2 regions of the Anaerosinus massiliensis genome follow, and region 1 is predicted to be linked to the other one. Evidence: riboswitches for the same ligand, from Rfam matches in the RefSeq annotation. Region 1 holds a riboswitch; the other holds the start of a gene.

Region 1 (7,564 bases):
GAGTGTAACTTTTACCCTATCGCCAAAAACTGCTTTTGCACCAGATATGTAGTCATCAAAAATAAGTCCATAGGCAGCATTCATATTCTCAAAATCAGCATAGTCTATTTTACCGACAGAAACTTTTCCGCCCAATAAATTACCGTTTGCATAGGCCATTTTCAGTGTACCAGTTCCGCCTTCACCTGTTTTCAAGTTTGTATCATAATCAATTCTGGCTTTCATCTGCCAGTCTTCATTGATAAATGCAGTCGGTTCTAAGCGTAGGCGTGCTTTGGACTTTGTTGTGTTTTTCACTTCATCTTTGCTTGTATCCAAACGAAGCAGACCGTTTATTTTTAAGTTGTCGCTTTTTTCCTCAAGTTCTGTTACGCGGACCCCGAGATTATGGAGTTCATCAGCATATTCCGCAGATAATTGATCAAGCTGTGTTTTTGCGTTTGTACTCAGATTGGATTTTGCCATTGCTTTAGCAATGATCGTTGCCATTTCATAACGTGTAAGTTTAGCGTCACCACGGAACGTGCCGTCACCATAGCCTTCAATGACACCTTCTTGGGCTAGGATCGTCAATGTATGCATCGACCAATGATCAGATGGCACGTCAGAAAATGGATTTTCAGCCGCGTAAGTTGTATGCGCGATAGATAATACTAATATATTCAGCATCATAGGTGCAAATAACTTCTTCATGTAAACGCTCCTCTTTATATTGAAATCAAATGACAAGCAATCTTATGATTCTCTGTAATGCTTGCAAGCTTAGGTTTTTCCTGCCGGCAAAGTTCCATACATTCCGGGCATCGATCCTGAAATGGGCAGCCTTTTGGTAAATCTAAGGGGCTTGGAACTTCGCCTTTTAATAGCTGCAATTTGACTTCTTCCCTATGCACTACAGGAAAAACAGCTTTAAGCAAAGCTTTGGTATAGGGGTGTTTCGCCTGCTCTAAAACGGCTCCGGAAAGTACTTCTACAACATTGCCAAGGTACATGACCACAATACGATGACAGAGCTGCGATACAAGCGCCAAGTCATGGCAGATAAAGATAATAGACAATTGTTTTTCCTGCTGCAGCTTGATTAGAAGCTTAACGACCCTTTCCTGTACCGATACATCCAGCGCACTCGTCGCCTCATCACAGACGAGAATTTCTGGTTCAAGCACCAACGCTCTGGCAATTGCAGTACGTTGCCGTTGTCCGCCGCTCATATTGCCAGGATACCGATTTGCAAATTCTTCCGGCAGTTCAACAAGTCTCAAATATTCTTTTGCTTTATTTTCAATCTGATTTCTTTTAATCAAGCCAAAATTGTATAATGGTTCACAGATAATATCCTTGATTTTCATTTTTGGATTAAAGGCTTGCATAGGATCTTGAAATACCATCTGAATATGACGGCGGTTTTGACGCGCCGTCTCGCCCTTCAGCTTCGTAATATCGACACCCCTATGATAAATTGCTCCATCCGTCGGTGGATATAACTGCATAAGCGTTTTTACAAGCGTGCTTTTCCCACAGCCACTTTCACCAACAATACCAAGTGTTTCCCCTTTATAAAGGGTAAGTGAAACATCATCGCAAGCAGTCAGTTTCCGCCCATCCGGCACCGGAAATCGCTTTACAATATGTGAGATTTCTAATATTTTTTCCCGATCAGATGACATAGCGCTTTCCTCCGATCTGAGGTACAGATTCTAACAGCTCTTTTGTATACGCCGACTGTGGATTCATGATAATATCACTTGTTTTCCCCGCTTCAACAATACGCCCTGCACGCATGACAATCAACTGTTCTGACATGTATGCTGCTACGCCAATATTATGGGTAACGATCATCATAGCGGTCCGATCGTTACGGCATATTTCGAGCATTTCCGTGACGACTTGCGCTTGCGTGGTCACATCAAGCGCGGAAGTAGGTTCATCTGCCAATAAAAGACGTGGTTTAAAAAACATCGCCATCGCAATTCCAACGCGTTGCCTCATTCCTCCACTTAACTCAAAAGGATAACTGTTCATCACATTTTTGGTATGTGGTAAATGCAACTTTTTCAACATCTCTTCTGCGGCAGCGGCTGCTTCTTTTTTTGACATGGACGAATGTTCACAAATATATTCAATAAACTGGCTACCAATTCGTTGGATCGGATCCATCATACTACCACTGTCTTGAAAAATCATAGCTGCTTGTGTGCCGCAGAGCTTTCGCCAGTCCTCTGGTGTATTTTCTAAAAGATTCTTTCCATCAAAGAAAATTTCACCGCCAGTAATATGGCCTTCATGTGGCAGACAACCTAGAATTGCACGTATGACAGTTGTTTTACCACTACCGCTTTCTCCCACAATCGCTGCAACCTTACCTTCATCTAGCGACAGATCAAAATCTTGAACAATGGTCTGGTCGGCATAGGCTACTGAAAGTTTCGATACTTTTAATAGCATTTCTTTCCCCTTTTCTCGAAATTATTTCTGGGTTGGACGAATTTTATTGGTGAGCCAGTAGTAATCTGATGGATACATCTTTGCCCCTGTAATAGAAACCGAACTAATAATATTTGTTTCCGGATATCCAAGGAACAGGCCTGCGCCGTCATTCATAATAATTTGCTGAATATCAATCATAAGCTGGCGTCGTTTTTCTTGGTCGAATTCAGAAGACAGTGCCGCAAATTTTGCATCTAATGCCGCACTACTGTAACCTGAACCATTTTGCGGGTTGTCTCCATTTTTATTACTTCTCCAGTACCAATTCAAGAAAATTTCTGGGTCACCGGTATTTGCCGTAGTAATATTAGAAATAAGGCAATCGTATTCACCATTAATGCCCATTTTATCAATCAAATTATAGTCCACATTTTTAATCTTTACATCAATTCCAACTTTTTTTGCATCCGCCTGCACAGCCTCAGCATAAAGCGGTAATTCCGCCCGACTGTTATATACAACGAAATCCACCGAAAGTGGGTTACCGTCTTTTTCAAGGATTCCATCGCCATCCGCATCAGCCCAGCCAGCTTCTGCTAAAAGTTGTTTTGCACGTTCGATATCATAACTGTTTGGATCGGTAAGCTGTGCAAAACCGTAATCCATAGATGGTGGTACAGGTGCTTTTCCTTCAATGAAAGTCCCTTTCAGTAGAATTTCATTATAAGATTTTCTGTCACAAGCACTGATAAATGCCGCACGTACTTTAGGATCACCGAGAACGCCCTTTTGATTAATTCGCGCCAGTACAGTGCGAAGTGAAGCGATACGATCTATATTGAATTTCGAAGTATCATTAAAAAGTGAGATATCTCCGGCTGCAATATTAACAGCCATATCAATTTCTCCTGACTGCAAAGCCATAGCGCGCGTATTTGGATCATCAATTGACGGAATTTCTACGGTTTCATAGGGTACTTCTCCATCCCAATAATAAGGATTTTTTACCATAACAGCTTTATCTTTCACAAAACTTTGTACCATGTAAGGGCCTGTACAGATCGGGCCTTCTTTTGCAAAATTCCGTTTTGCTTCAGCGGTTACATCAACAATAAGAAATAGTGGATCTGCTAAAAACCCCGGCATATTTGGTTCTGGCTTTTCTGTACGAATTTTAAGCGTTTGGCCATCGGTAGTCATTTCAGCATATTTAAAAAAAGTTGCTGCACGTTTATTTTTTTCAAATGCTCTCTCAATCGACGCCTTGACAGCTTCCGCAGTTAATGGCGTTCCATTTGAAAACTTCACATTATCTCTGATTTTAAAAGTCCATGTTAAATGATCATCACTTATTTGCCAGCTTTCCGCCAACCAAGGTGTTACTTTCATTTTTTCATCAAATTTTGCTAAACTTTCCCCCATACCATAACGCATAACAACCCAGCCAAAATAATTTTCTGTTGGTTCAAGCGTATCTGCAAAATTTGTTACCCCAATTTTTAAGGTTGTTTTATCTGCTTCTTTCTTGCTATCACCACAGCCTGCCATAAAAATTGCTGCGATGCAAACCATCATGAACACACTTAAAAGTTTTCCAAAACGTTTCATATCATCCATCCTCATCTTTTTTATTAGGCAATATCTCCCTGCCCAACTTGTGCTTTATATTAATTTACCCGCTGCGGATCCATAATGTCGCGCAGGCTGTCACCCCAAAGATTAAATATTGTTACAACAACTAGAATTGCTACGCCTGGGAAAATCATGAGCCAAGGTGCCGTTTGAATATACTGTCTTCCTTCATTCAACATAAGCCCCCACTCCGGCGTCGGCGGCTGCGCACCAAACCCTAAAAAGGAAAGACCTGCTAGTTCCATCATCATCGTACCAATATCCATCGCAGCTGTTACAACAATCGTCGGCAAAATGTTTGGTACGATATGCCGTCTTATAATCTGGTGCATTTTCGTTCCATTTGTAACCGCTGCCGCGATAAAATCGCGTTCACGCAATTTCAAAGTCAAACTGCGGGCCAGTCGTGCATATTTTGTCCAGCTCACAACCGCTAAGGCAAGAATTGTATTGATAATGTTGCCCCCCATCATACCAGCGATTGCAATTGCGAGCACAATGCCCGGAAAAGCAAGCATCATATCGGCAATACGCATAAAAACCATATCGATTTTACCACCACAGCAACCTGCAACAACGCCGATCAGCATCCCTACACCAGAAATAAGGATAACGAGTGAAAGTGTCATCATTAGAGAAATCTGCGTTCCTAAAAGTATGCGGGATAAGCAATCTCTGCCTAATTTATCGGTACCGAATAAATGCGCTGAAGAAGGTGAGAGCATAGAGTTTTTCATCGTCGCATCAAATGGATCATAAGGTGCAAGCCAAGGTGCAAATAGTGCCGCACCCAAAATCAAAAGAACCAAAACTGTATATAACCCAAATAAAAATTTATCTTTAGAAAAAGACTTCACTCAATGGCCCCCTCTCTTTAAACGCGGATCGAGATATGTATAGGAGATATCAACCAGCAGATTGATTCCCATATATAAAATTGCAATCCATAGAACAAATCCCTGTACCAATGGATAATCACGCATTTCAATAGCATGTACAGCCATTTTTCCGAGGCCCGGCCAAGAAAAGACCATTTCTATAACAGCCACACCGCCAAGCAGCCAGCCAATTGACAATCCCAAAAGTGTAATGAGCGGCAGACAAGCATTGGGAAGCACATGATGCCACAAAATTTTTCGCATCGGAATGCCTCGCGTACGTGCACCAATAACATAATCTTGCCCAAGTTCTTCAAGAACGGCGGTTCGTACTTGTCTCGTATATTTGGCCGACATTGCAATTGCCAGTGTTACCGCCGGAAGTACGATACGATCTGCAGACACAACCCCGCCGGCAATAGGAAACATGCCTAGTTTTAAACCAAAAATATAGAGTAAAATTAAACCTACCCAAAAACTAGGCATAGAAATTCCTAAAAAAGAGATACCACGAATGAAATAGTCAATTTTACGATTTCTATATACTGCAGAAAGAATACCACCAGGAACTGAAATAACTAACATCATAATAAGTGCAGTAGCGGCAAGCGTCAGAGTTCCCGGTAAGCACTGCCAAAGTCGATCTGCAACCGGCATTTTTGCCGAATAAGACATTCCCATATCTCCATGTGCGATCCCTACAATCCAGCGGATATACTGTATGTGAAAAGGCTGGTCTAAACCAAGCTGCGCTCTGGTCTCGGCAATCGTTTCTTCTGAAACAATCGTATCTCCAACCTCTAACAGCATTTCTACAGGGTCGCCTGGTGATAAATAGGTCAAACAAAACGTCAGAAATGTCACACCGGCAAGCGTAACCATCATCTGAATGACCCTACGCACAAATTCGTTTTTTTTCAAACTATCATCTCCTAAAATTCCTTATTTAAAATTGAATCATTACAGCGAAAATTATGTATTTTAGAATTTCTGCCAGAGCATATACCATTTTTCATGTTTCTTCGAACGATAAAGATAAGATTGCAAAAAAAAATCTTCCGCCAAAGCAGAAGATCGCAGTACAGTGCCGTATAAAATAATAAATGCCCTGACAAAAATAGCCAGGGCAAACAATACAGACCTATCGTGTACTGAAATCCCCTTCCCATCGCTCGTGAGTAAATTACGGTGATTGTTGAACAGGCAGTTCTCCTGGCTCTAGTTCATCGCTCGCTCAGCCTTCCCAGAATTTAAATTCCAGTGACATTTTTTGAGTCTGCTCCCTATTACAGTGGCGGGACCGCATTGGTTTTACACCAACTTCCCTATTAAGCCCTCTCGGGCACCTATTCCATATATAAAATTTATGAAATCATTGATCATCAAATTATTCTTTCTAAGGATAGCATATTCTATAAAATATTGTCAAATAAAAAGATAATTTAGATATGTTTCATCATATCGACATGCTCAATTCCCGCATCTAAATAGACTTCTCCTTGTGCTTGATATCCAAGTTTTTCATAAAACTTTTGTGCATGCAACTGTGCTGACAATTTCAATTTGCTATACTTTTCACCTTTTGCCTCCGTCTCGATACGATCCATGAGTAATTTACCAATTCCAGTGCCACGTTCTTTTTGCAGTACTGCCACTCGTTCAATTTTTAATATGCCGTTCTCGTATGGACGAAATCTAGCGGTTGCAATTGCTTTCTTTGACTCGTCTAAAATCAACACATGTTTCGTTGCTTCTTGACGATCATAAGCATCAAGCTCTAATTCCTCCGGTACATTTTGTTCTTCTATAAATACTTTTCTTCTGATTGCATAGGCTTTTTGCAGTTGTTCATCATTTACGATAATTAAACTTTTATATTTCATGTAGACGTATCTCCTCAAATGTGTAATTGATAAAATCTTGTATCGACCTTCATAACAGGAAACGTTTCTGGCAAACCCTCTTTTGTTATCTGCACGAATTTATTTTTTTCATAAAACCGATGTGCCGCCAAAAATTTCTCTGTCGTCCCTAAATAAATATTTCGCATCTCATGTTTTTTTGCCCACTCAATTGCCGTTTGTAATAAAGAATTTGCTACATTATGAGTTTTTCCCCGATATGGAGCCTTTACAAACATTTTTCGTAAAGCACCTTCGCCATTGCCGATATCCAATAAAGCAATCGTTCCTAACACAACATCTTGATCTATAGCCGTCCAAAAATTTCCGTTCTGGGATTGATAAAAATTCGGTATATTACTTAAATCCGGTTGATCGTCTTTTGTGATCGGAATCTGAAATTCCGTTTGCTGTATCGTAAGAATTAAATCAATGATCTGTTCTTTGTAGTTTTCTGTATAGCTTTGAATTACCATATTTGACATGCTTATTCCCTCTCCATCTTGTGTGCAATTTTCTTATCAATTTGAATCGACTGCTCCTTACTGGATTTTGTTTCTTTCCAATATTGATCAATATGAATGCACATTCTTTTCATAAATTGTTCCATCATTTTTTTTTCTTCTACAGAAAAGTCCTGAAAACAACTTTCAATATTCAAATTTTCTTCCTCAATCATATAAGGATAGATTTTTTTCGCTTTTTCAGAAGGGAAAAGATGATAAA
Region 2 (7,564 bases), 2.6 Mb from region 1:
TTCTTCTGGTGCGGTTGCTGGAATAATACTTAAAATATCATTGCCTTCTACTAATGGATAGCCTAATTTGCTACCAATTGCGCAGAAAGCAGGAATGCCTGGAATCGTCTCAATCGTATAACCACAATTTTCCAACAATCTAAATACATAAATATAAGTACTGTAAAACATCGGATCGCCCAAAGTTAAAAATGCAACCTTCTTACCGGCCTTTAATAAAGCTAGAATTTCATTCTTATTCTCTTCCCAAACTTCTGGAGATTGTTCAAAATTAACCACCATAGGAAAGACTTGTTTGACAATTTCTACATCATCTTTTAAATAAGGTCTAGCAATAGAAAGTGCTAAACTATCTTCTTTCTTCTCCGTTTTCGGTGCAATAATAACATCTACTTCACGTATTGCATGAATTGCTTTTACTGTCAATAATTCCGGATCTCCAGGACCTACACCAATACCATAAAATATACCTGCCATAACTTCCTCCTAAGGTGTTAATACCATTAAATTATTTTAGCACTACAAGTCTGACACCTGCGGTACCAATTTCTCTTGTTCACAATGTAAATTTTACTTCTATGCTGTTTCTGTAAAACTCCATTATATTAAATACTATATAAAATAAAAAATACCTGTTTTTATTCATTGTTTTATAAAATAAACGGAAAATAAGAGTTAAAAAGCCAGCTTAGACTTTTAACTCTTATTCCCTAAAAAAATTTTACCGTTAATTTAGTTCTTACCTGCAATTGCATCTTTTACATGTTGCACATAAATCTTTTGTATTGCTTTATTTTCACCTAAACCATGAACATAAGTATCTACTTGATATCCTTCTGCTTTCAATAAATTTTTCCAAGAATCATCTTCATCGCCAGCCATATCATTATTTGCATGATCACCGGCAACAAGCATCAATGGCATCAACAATACTGATTTTACAGATTTTTTCGCTGCTAAACGAGCAACTACATCTTCAAAATTTGGATGATCAGTTTCCTCTACAACACCAATCGTTACAGGCATTTTCGCTGCATCAAATTCATTTTGCAATGCTTGATAAGCTGGATTGTGTTGATGTGGAGATCCATGCCCCATAAATACGATCTCTTGTCCTTTTTGAACCTTTGGAAGTTGTGTTTTCAACGCTTTCACAGCAATTGCGAAATCATCTACTTTCCCATCTGTTCCATCATTCATAAGAACAGGTCTGCCAATTTTAATACTTTGGAAAGAATTCTCATAAGTCTTCACTGGAGCAATGACTTTTTTATCGTATTCTTCTCCTGGCGTAAGATGTGTTGACTGTATTACAACCTCAGTATATCCTTCCGCTTTCAGCTTGTCCAATGCTTGTTCCAAAGTATCTGCATAAATGCCGCGGTCGGCTAATCTTTTCATTACAATTCTTGATGTGAATGCACGACGCACTTCATAGTCTGGAAAAGCCGCCTTAATTTCGTTTTCAACGCTTTCGATACACGCTTTTCTCGCGTCATCAAAAGTTGTTCCAAAACTTACAACTACAATTGCTTTTTTAGCGGCACTTGCACTTGCCACCGAGTGATGTGTTGCCAATACTGCTGAAACTGTAAAAGCAACGACTAACAAAGTACATAAAAACTGCTTCATAAAGATTCCTCCTAGATATTTTAATTAAGTAATACATATAAAAAAATAAGCCTTTTCTGCATAGCAAAAAAGGCTTATTTAGATATCATAAATTTATATCTATTAATCCCCTTCCCATCGCTCGCAGGTCCAACGGTGATTTCTTGACAGGCAGTTCTCCTGGCTCTAGATCATCGCTACTCCAAACCTTCCCAAAAGTAAAACTTTCAGTGGTATATTCTTGGATTCGCTCCCTATTACAGTGGCGGGACCGCATCGGCATTCAACCGATTTCCCTATTAAGCCCTTACCGGGCACCCATCTCAATGCTATTATTTTTTCATATTATGAAATAAAGTATATTTATTACAAAGGTTATGTTACCACTTTTATTTTTACTTGTCAATTGACAAATTCATTCTCTTTAAAATGCAATAAAATTATAAACTCATGGATAAACCACTTCAATTAAATCCCGCACGGCATAGACAACATACTGTGAAGTACAGTATGTGTATTTATCCTCCACTTGAATTAATTGTTTGTTTTTAACCGCTTTAACCGTAGAAAATGCAGGATCATCGATTACTTCCTGCTTAAAGTTTTCAATACCCTTTCCTTCATAATCCCAAGTAGGAATCATAATAAAATCGGGATTCACAGCAACCAGCTGCTCTTTCGCTAACACATCATTTTTTTCTAAACCGGCAATCGCAGCGCCATTGACTACACCGGCATATTTATAAATATCATCCAGCATACTCCCCTTCCCGCCATAACACCCCATAAAGGATAATGCCATAACAACCTTGCGTTCATGCTCTGAAATTTTATTTGCCTTTTCTTGTACTTTTGACAACACGGCATTCATTTCTTCTACAACAGATTTACTGCGTTCCTCTTCGCCAACTAATTCGCCGAATTTCATAACTAAAGTTTTGACCTCTGCAATCGTCGCCGGCGTCTTATAAACGTATACCTGCAGCCCAACCTCTCGTAAACTCTCGATGAGCTCGGTTGGCAGCCAATCTGAAGCAATCACGAGATCCGGCCTGCATGCGAAAACACCTTCCACACTCTTACTGCTTAATACAGGTATATCCTGCGCCTGGACCGCAATATTAGAGATTCCATAATCTGCTGCACGTGAGGAACAGGCCGCCAGACGCTTATCATCCACTAATGATAATAAAATTTCATCACTGCATAACGTAAGTGATACAATTCGCTGCGGTTTTGCTTCCAATTTTATCTTTATGCCTTGACTATCAACAGCTTCATAACCATCATTCTCATGAATTGTCGCATCCTGAAAGTTACATCCATGAAAGAAAATACTGCAAAGGATGATTATACTCCATACAATACGGCGCTTTATCATTTGTACTCCTCACTTTATTGCATTTTGCTGTATTTCAAGTTTACGCTGCCAATCTTCAGCATCTTTTTGCATAAATTCATGCACCAAAAATTCTGGTTGAATATACGAAATAAGTTTCTTCACTTGCGGTGTTGAAAAAGGCAAATGTTCATCAATTTTAAGGATATGCTCCATAATCTCACCACTTGTCCGATTTGTATCTATCTTATTCTGCATACAACTTGCAACATATGTACCGGATAAAGAATAGTGCAAATGCAGCCCCTTAATAAAGGTGCGATATTCCCCTAAATTCTCCACGCACTGCAGCACATAGTCGATGGCCTCATCTTGATTTTTTAACCGCTGGTTGGTATTCATTAAATGTCCCGTGTCTAGCATAATCCCAACATGCTCGTGCTGTACCTGTGTAAGCAATTTTTCCACCAAACGCTTATTCACTAAAGTCAAACCCGGCCACCAGAGATTTTCAAACAACAGCGTTGTATTTTGGGGAATCTGGTTGACCAATGCATTTACCAATTCAATCGTAGCATCAATCACCTCTTCACTGCTTGCGTGAAACTTCCAACTAAAAACTTCATCCAATCTTGCATGACTCACGTGAAACACAAAATATTTTGCTTGCGTTTGACTGGCAATTTTAAGATTTTGGGCATAAAGTTTTAACCAATCACTTCTGTTAACCCCGCCATAGCATTCAATAATCGCCCGCCTGCTGCCAAGCTGTTTCTCAACACTTTTTAAATCACCGCGCCAAAACTCCAGCCAATAATGCCAAAAATTTAAATGCACCCCCTGTATGAACCTTTTTTCATGCAATGACTGATCCCAAGGTTCACAAAACATCATTTCAATTCCATCCAAATGATGCTTTGTCAAAAATTTTTCTAGATTTTCTTTTTTATTATAGATAAGCCGTTCCGTATCCATACGATAATTTGATAAATTCACAAGTTCTAACATATATATCATCTCACTCTAGACGACGCTATTGATTTCTAAGGTTAAAGGTCACTTTTGCTTTTTTGCGAGCTGCTACCTTCACTCCATTCGCATCACGCGCCGGTGTGTATTCCCATTTTTTAACGCAATCAATTGCTGCTTTTTCCATCGCAGCAGAACAATCAGATTTTAAAATTTCTACATTGATAATTGCCCCATCCGGCAAAACCGTAAACTCCAGCCAAACAACGCCCTCCCTATTTGCTCGTCTATCTCGTTCCGGGTAAACGGGCTCTACTGACGCATTTAATGTTGCTGAACGACTTTGATCTCCCTTTGGGCCGTCACTCTCATGATCCCCGAACTCGTGATCAGCACTGCCATTAATTAAGCCTGCTTCTTCTCTTCCATCACCAAAACCGGCTATTGCAATATCACCACGTATCCCCGCAGCAGCTCCAAATGCTGCTTTTGCATCTCCTACTGTGCCTTGGTGCGCAGATTGCTTTCGGTTATTCTGTAAATGCTGCCGACTAACTTGTTCAGCCTTATATTCAGTATTGTCCAAGTTAGTCTGAGCATCTGAAGTTTCTAATTCTTCCTTATCTCGAACTATAATAATCTCTGTGTATTCTTCTGTCTTAAGCATCACTGGTGTAAAATGCAAATAAAGAAAGCCAAAGCATATGGAAACTCCATGCACAAAAAGCGAAATAAAAATTGCTTTTTTCCAGCGCATACACTCTTCCATCGTTATCGTTCCTTTCGTTCTGTTGCAATGGCAATTTTGCTGATTCCCGCTGATTTTAATTCATCCAATGCAGCCACTACTTCGCCATATTCTGTTTTCTTATCAGCTTTTAGCACAAATATACTTTCTTTATTTTTACGCAATTCACTTTTTGCCATCTGACCAAGTACTGCAAAAACGATTTCTTCATTTTCAAATAAGATATTTCCATTCGGCAGTACAGTGACAGAAATACTATGGTCTGTTTGTGCCTTTTGTGCTGAAGCATAAGGAAGCTGCATCGGAACAAGATTTTGCTCAATCCGATAAAGCGTACTCATCATAAAGAATACCAACAAGAAAAATATAATATCAATCATCGGAATAATCATTAATTTAGGACTGCGTTCTGATCGTAAATTACGTAGTTTCATGATTTTTTCTCCTGCTTCATATGCGAAACAAACAACAAACATACCTCTTCTAAATTGGTAATAACACGATCTAATCTATGATTGAAATAGCTGTAAAAAACCATTGCCATAACAGCCACACATAAACCCGATGCTGTCGCGACCAACGCTTCTCCTACACCGCCGGTAATTTCCAAGGGTTGTCCATTTTTAACATGCATTACACTAAATGAGCCAATCATCCCAATCACAGTACCTAACAATCCCAATAATGGCGCAATGGTAACAATCATATCCAAATGATTGAGATTTTCTCTAAGTTTCGCAGCAGCTAAAGAAGCTTCTCCCTCCAGCACACTTTCCACATTCCCTGTTTTTCCCACAAAGCAATCAATGCCACGCCAAGCAACACGGGCGACAATTCCACGCTCCTCTTCGCACAGAGTTTTAGCATTCTCCCATTGATTTGCTTCTATAAACAATGTAAGTTTCTCTATAAACTGTTTTGGATTATTTTTAATATTTTTATAATACAGATACCGCTCAACACCAATACATAGAACAATACATGAACACAATAAAATCAAATACATGACCGGTCCACCCGCTCTAAACATATGGAATCCTTCCATTAACCATTCCACAGAATATCCCCCGATTCTAAAAAAATTTTGCTTTCATTACAATAATAAAAAAAATTCTCAAAGCTTCTACTTTCCTATTCTTTGGATAAACGATAGCATCGCTTCATTCGATTGCAATTCCAAATTGTTTAAGAAAAGTATTGCTTTTTTCTACACGCACTTTTTTTCTTTGCAATAAACTTTCATAAAGCCTGCTTGCCTTTTGCTGTGTAAAATCACGCGTGTCGATAGGCGTATCTTCAATTACAATCAAATTTCTTGAAAAGAACGCCAGCTCTAAATTAAAATAATTTTCTTCCGTATACGTATCATTGGTCAATATAACCCAATCGGCATTTTCAACGAACCGTTGCACGGCAAGCTTTTGCTCTGCATTGATTTGTTGATAGTTCGGTACGATCATGCGATGCACCGCAAAAGCCTCTGCAACCGCTGCATCGATATCGTTTTTTTCTAAAATCCCAATACTAATATCAAATCCCCATTTATAAAGTGCACGAATCATCTCACCACTTGAACCATTTCCACCAATGATGTGAACTTTTTTCTGCTGTATCAAAGGTAAACGATTTCCCAATGTATGAATATCCAAAATTCCTGTTATCGGATTCTTATATACAACAGCATCTAATTGAAATGCTTGTTTTAAATTTTCTTTTGTAATAACCTTCTCAGGTCTGCCATCCTCTATGATTTTCCCATCTGCCAGCAATACTAATCTTGAACAAAATTTTGCTGCCAACCTAATATCATGAACCACAATCAAAATGGTCTTTCCTTCTTTACAAAGTTTTTGACAATAGCGAAAAATTTCTTCTTGATATGCTAAATCCAAACTAGCAGTCGGTTCATCTAAATAAAGCAACGGTGTTTCCTGTGCAAGCACTTTTGCCAGCAAAACGCGTTGACATTCTCCCCCCGATAACTGATTGACCTTTTTTGCTGCCAAGTCTTCTACACCAGTAAATCGCATATAATTACGTGCAATTTCATAATCTGACTTCCCCTCATTTTGCCACCATGACAAATAGGGATAGCGACCCGCTAAAACAACCTTTAAAACGGAGAACCCAAAATCCAAATTAACATCTTGTTGCATATAAGCAATCTTACGCGCAATTTCTTTGTCATCAAATTGTGCCATTTCTTTACCAAAAATTTTCACTGAACCAGAAATATTCTTATTCAATCCTCGCAAAGCTTTTAAAAAAGTGCTTTTCCCCGCACCATTTGGCCCTATGATACCAATGAACTCACCTTCTCTTGCCTGCAAATTTAAATCGTCTAAAATTTGTTGTTGACCAATTGTGACGGATACATGCTCCGCAGCCAAAACAAAACACTCTTCCATCTAGAACAAACCTCCTTTTTGCAGACGACGCAATAAGTATAAAAAATAAGGTGCGCCAATCAAAGCAGTCATAATGCCGACGCGGACTTCTGCTGGTGGAAGAATAAATCTTCCTACAGTATCACAAGCAACTAAAAAAATCCCGCCTGCGAGCGCAGAGGCAGGCAATAAAGTACGATGTTCTGGTCCTAAAAGAAGACGCATCACGTGCGGCACAATAAGACCGACAAATCCAATATTCCCGCTGATACAAACTGCAGCCGCCGTTGTTAACGTGGCCAAGGCGAGCAAAAACAATCGAAGTTTTGCAACCGACATACCTACGGAATACGCTTCCTCTTCACCCAAAACTAAAATATTCAGCTGTCTAGCTAAAATACACAAAATACTTACACCCGCTAAAATTGGAATGCACCCCATGGCAACATGCTCCCATCGACGATAATCCAATCCGCCCACTGTCCAAAATAAAAACTCACGTAATTTGTA

Evidence for each region. A riboswitch is a leader RNA that binds a small molecule or an ion and turns the genes downstream of it on or off. The one in region 1 is predicted to bind cobalamin.
Region 2: linked by a shared signal. The riboswitch ahead of BN6559_RS03470 (sirohydrochlorin cobaltochelatase) and the one ahead of nikB (nickel ABC transporter permease) in region 1 are both predicted to bind cobalamin.

The regions. Positions count from the first base shown of each region.
Region 1 is NZ_LT575483.1:3,211,392-3,218,955, reverse strand. Features, by position in the region: gene BN6559_RS15385 (S-layer homology domain-containing protein) at 1-693, opposite strand, end outside; gene BN6559_RS15380 (ABC transporter ATP-binding protein) at 708-1,667, opposite strand; gene BN6559_RS15375 (ABC transporter ATP-binding protein) at 1,657-2,445, opposite strand; gene BN6559_RS15370 (ABC transporter substrate-binding protein) at 2,467-4,035, opposite strand; gene nikC (nickel transporter permease) at 4,095-4,916, opposite strand; gene nikB (nickel ABC transporter permease) at 4,917-5,858, opposite strand; cobalamin riboswitch at 6,123-6,302, opposite strand; gene BN6559_RS15355 (GNAT family N-acetyltransferase) at 6,380-6,820, opposite strand; gene BN6559_RS15350 (GNAT family N-acetyltransferase) at 6,835-7,323, opposite strand; gene BN6559_RS15345 (MarR family winged helix-turn-helix transcriptional regulator) at 7,326-7,564, opposite strand, start outside.
Region 2 is NZ_LT575483.1:645,521-653,084, forward strand. Features, by position in the region: gene cobI (precorrin-2 C(20)-methyltransferase) at 1-477, opposite strand, end outside; gene BN6559_RS03470 (sirohydrochlorin cobaltochelatase) at 733-1,632, opposite strand; cobalamin riboswitch at 1,765-1,948, opposite strand; gene BN6559_RS03475 (ABC transporter substrate-binding protein) at 2,060-2,992, opposite strand; gene BN6559_RS03480 (TIM barrel protein) at 3,002-3,958, opposite strand; gene BN6559_RS03485 (energy transducer TonB) at 3,984-4,688, opposite strand; gene BN6559_RS03490 (ExbD/TolR family protein) at 4,691-5,101, opposite strand; gene BN6559_RS03495 (MotA/TolQ/ExbB proton channel family protein) at 5,098-5,724, opposite strand; gene BN6559_RS03500 (ABC transporter ATP-binding protein) at 5,828-7,075, opposite strand; gene BN6559_RS03505 (FecCD family ABC transporter permease) at 7,076-7,564, opposite strand, start outside.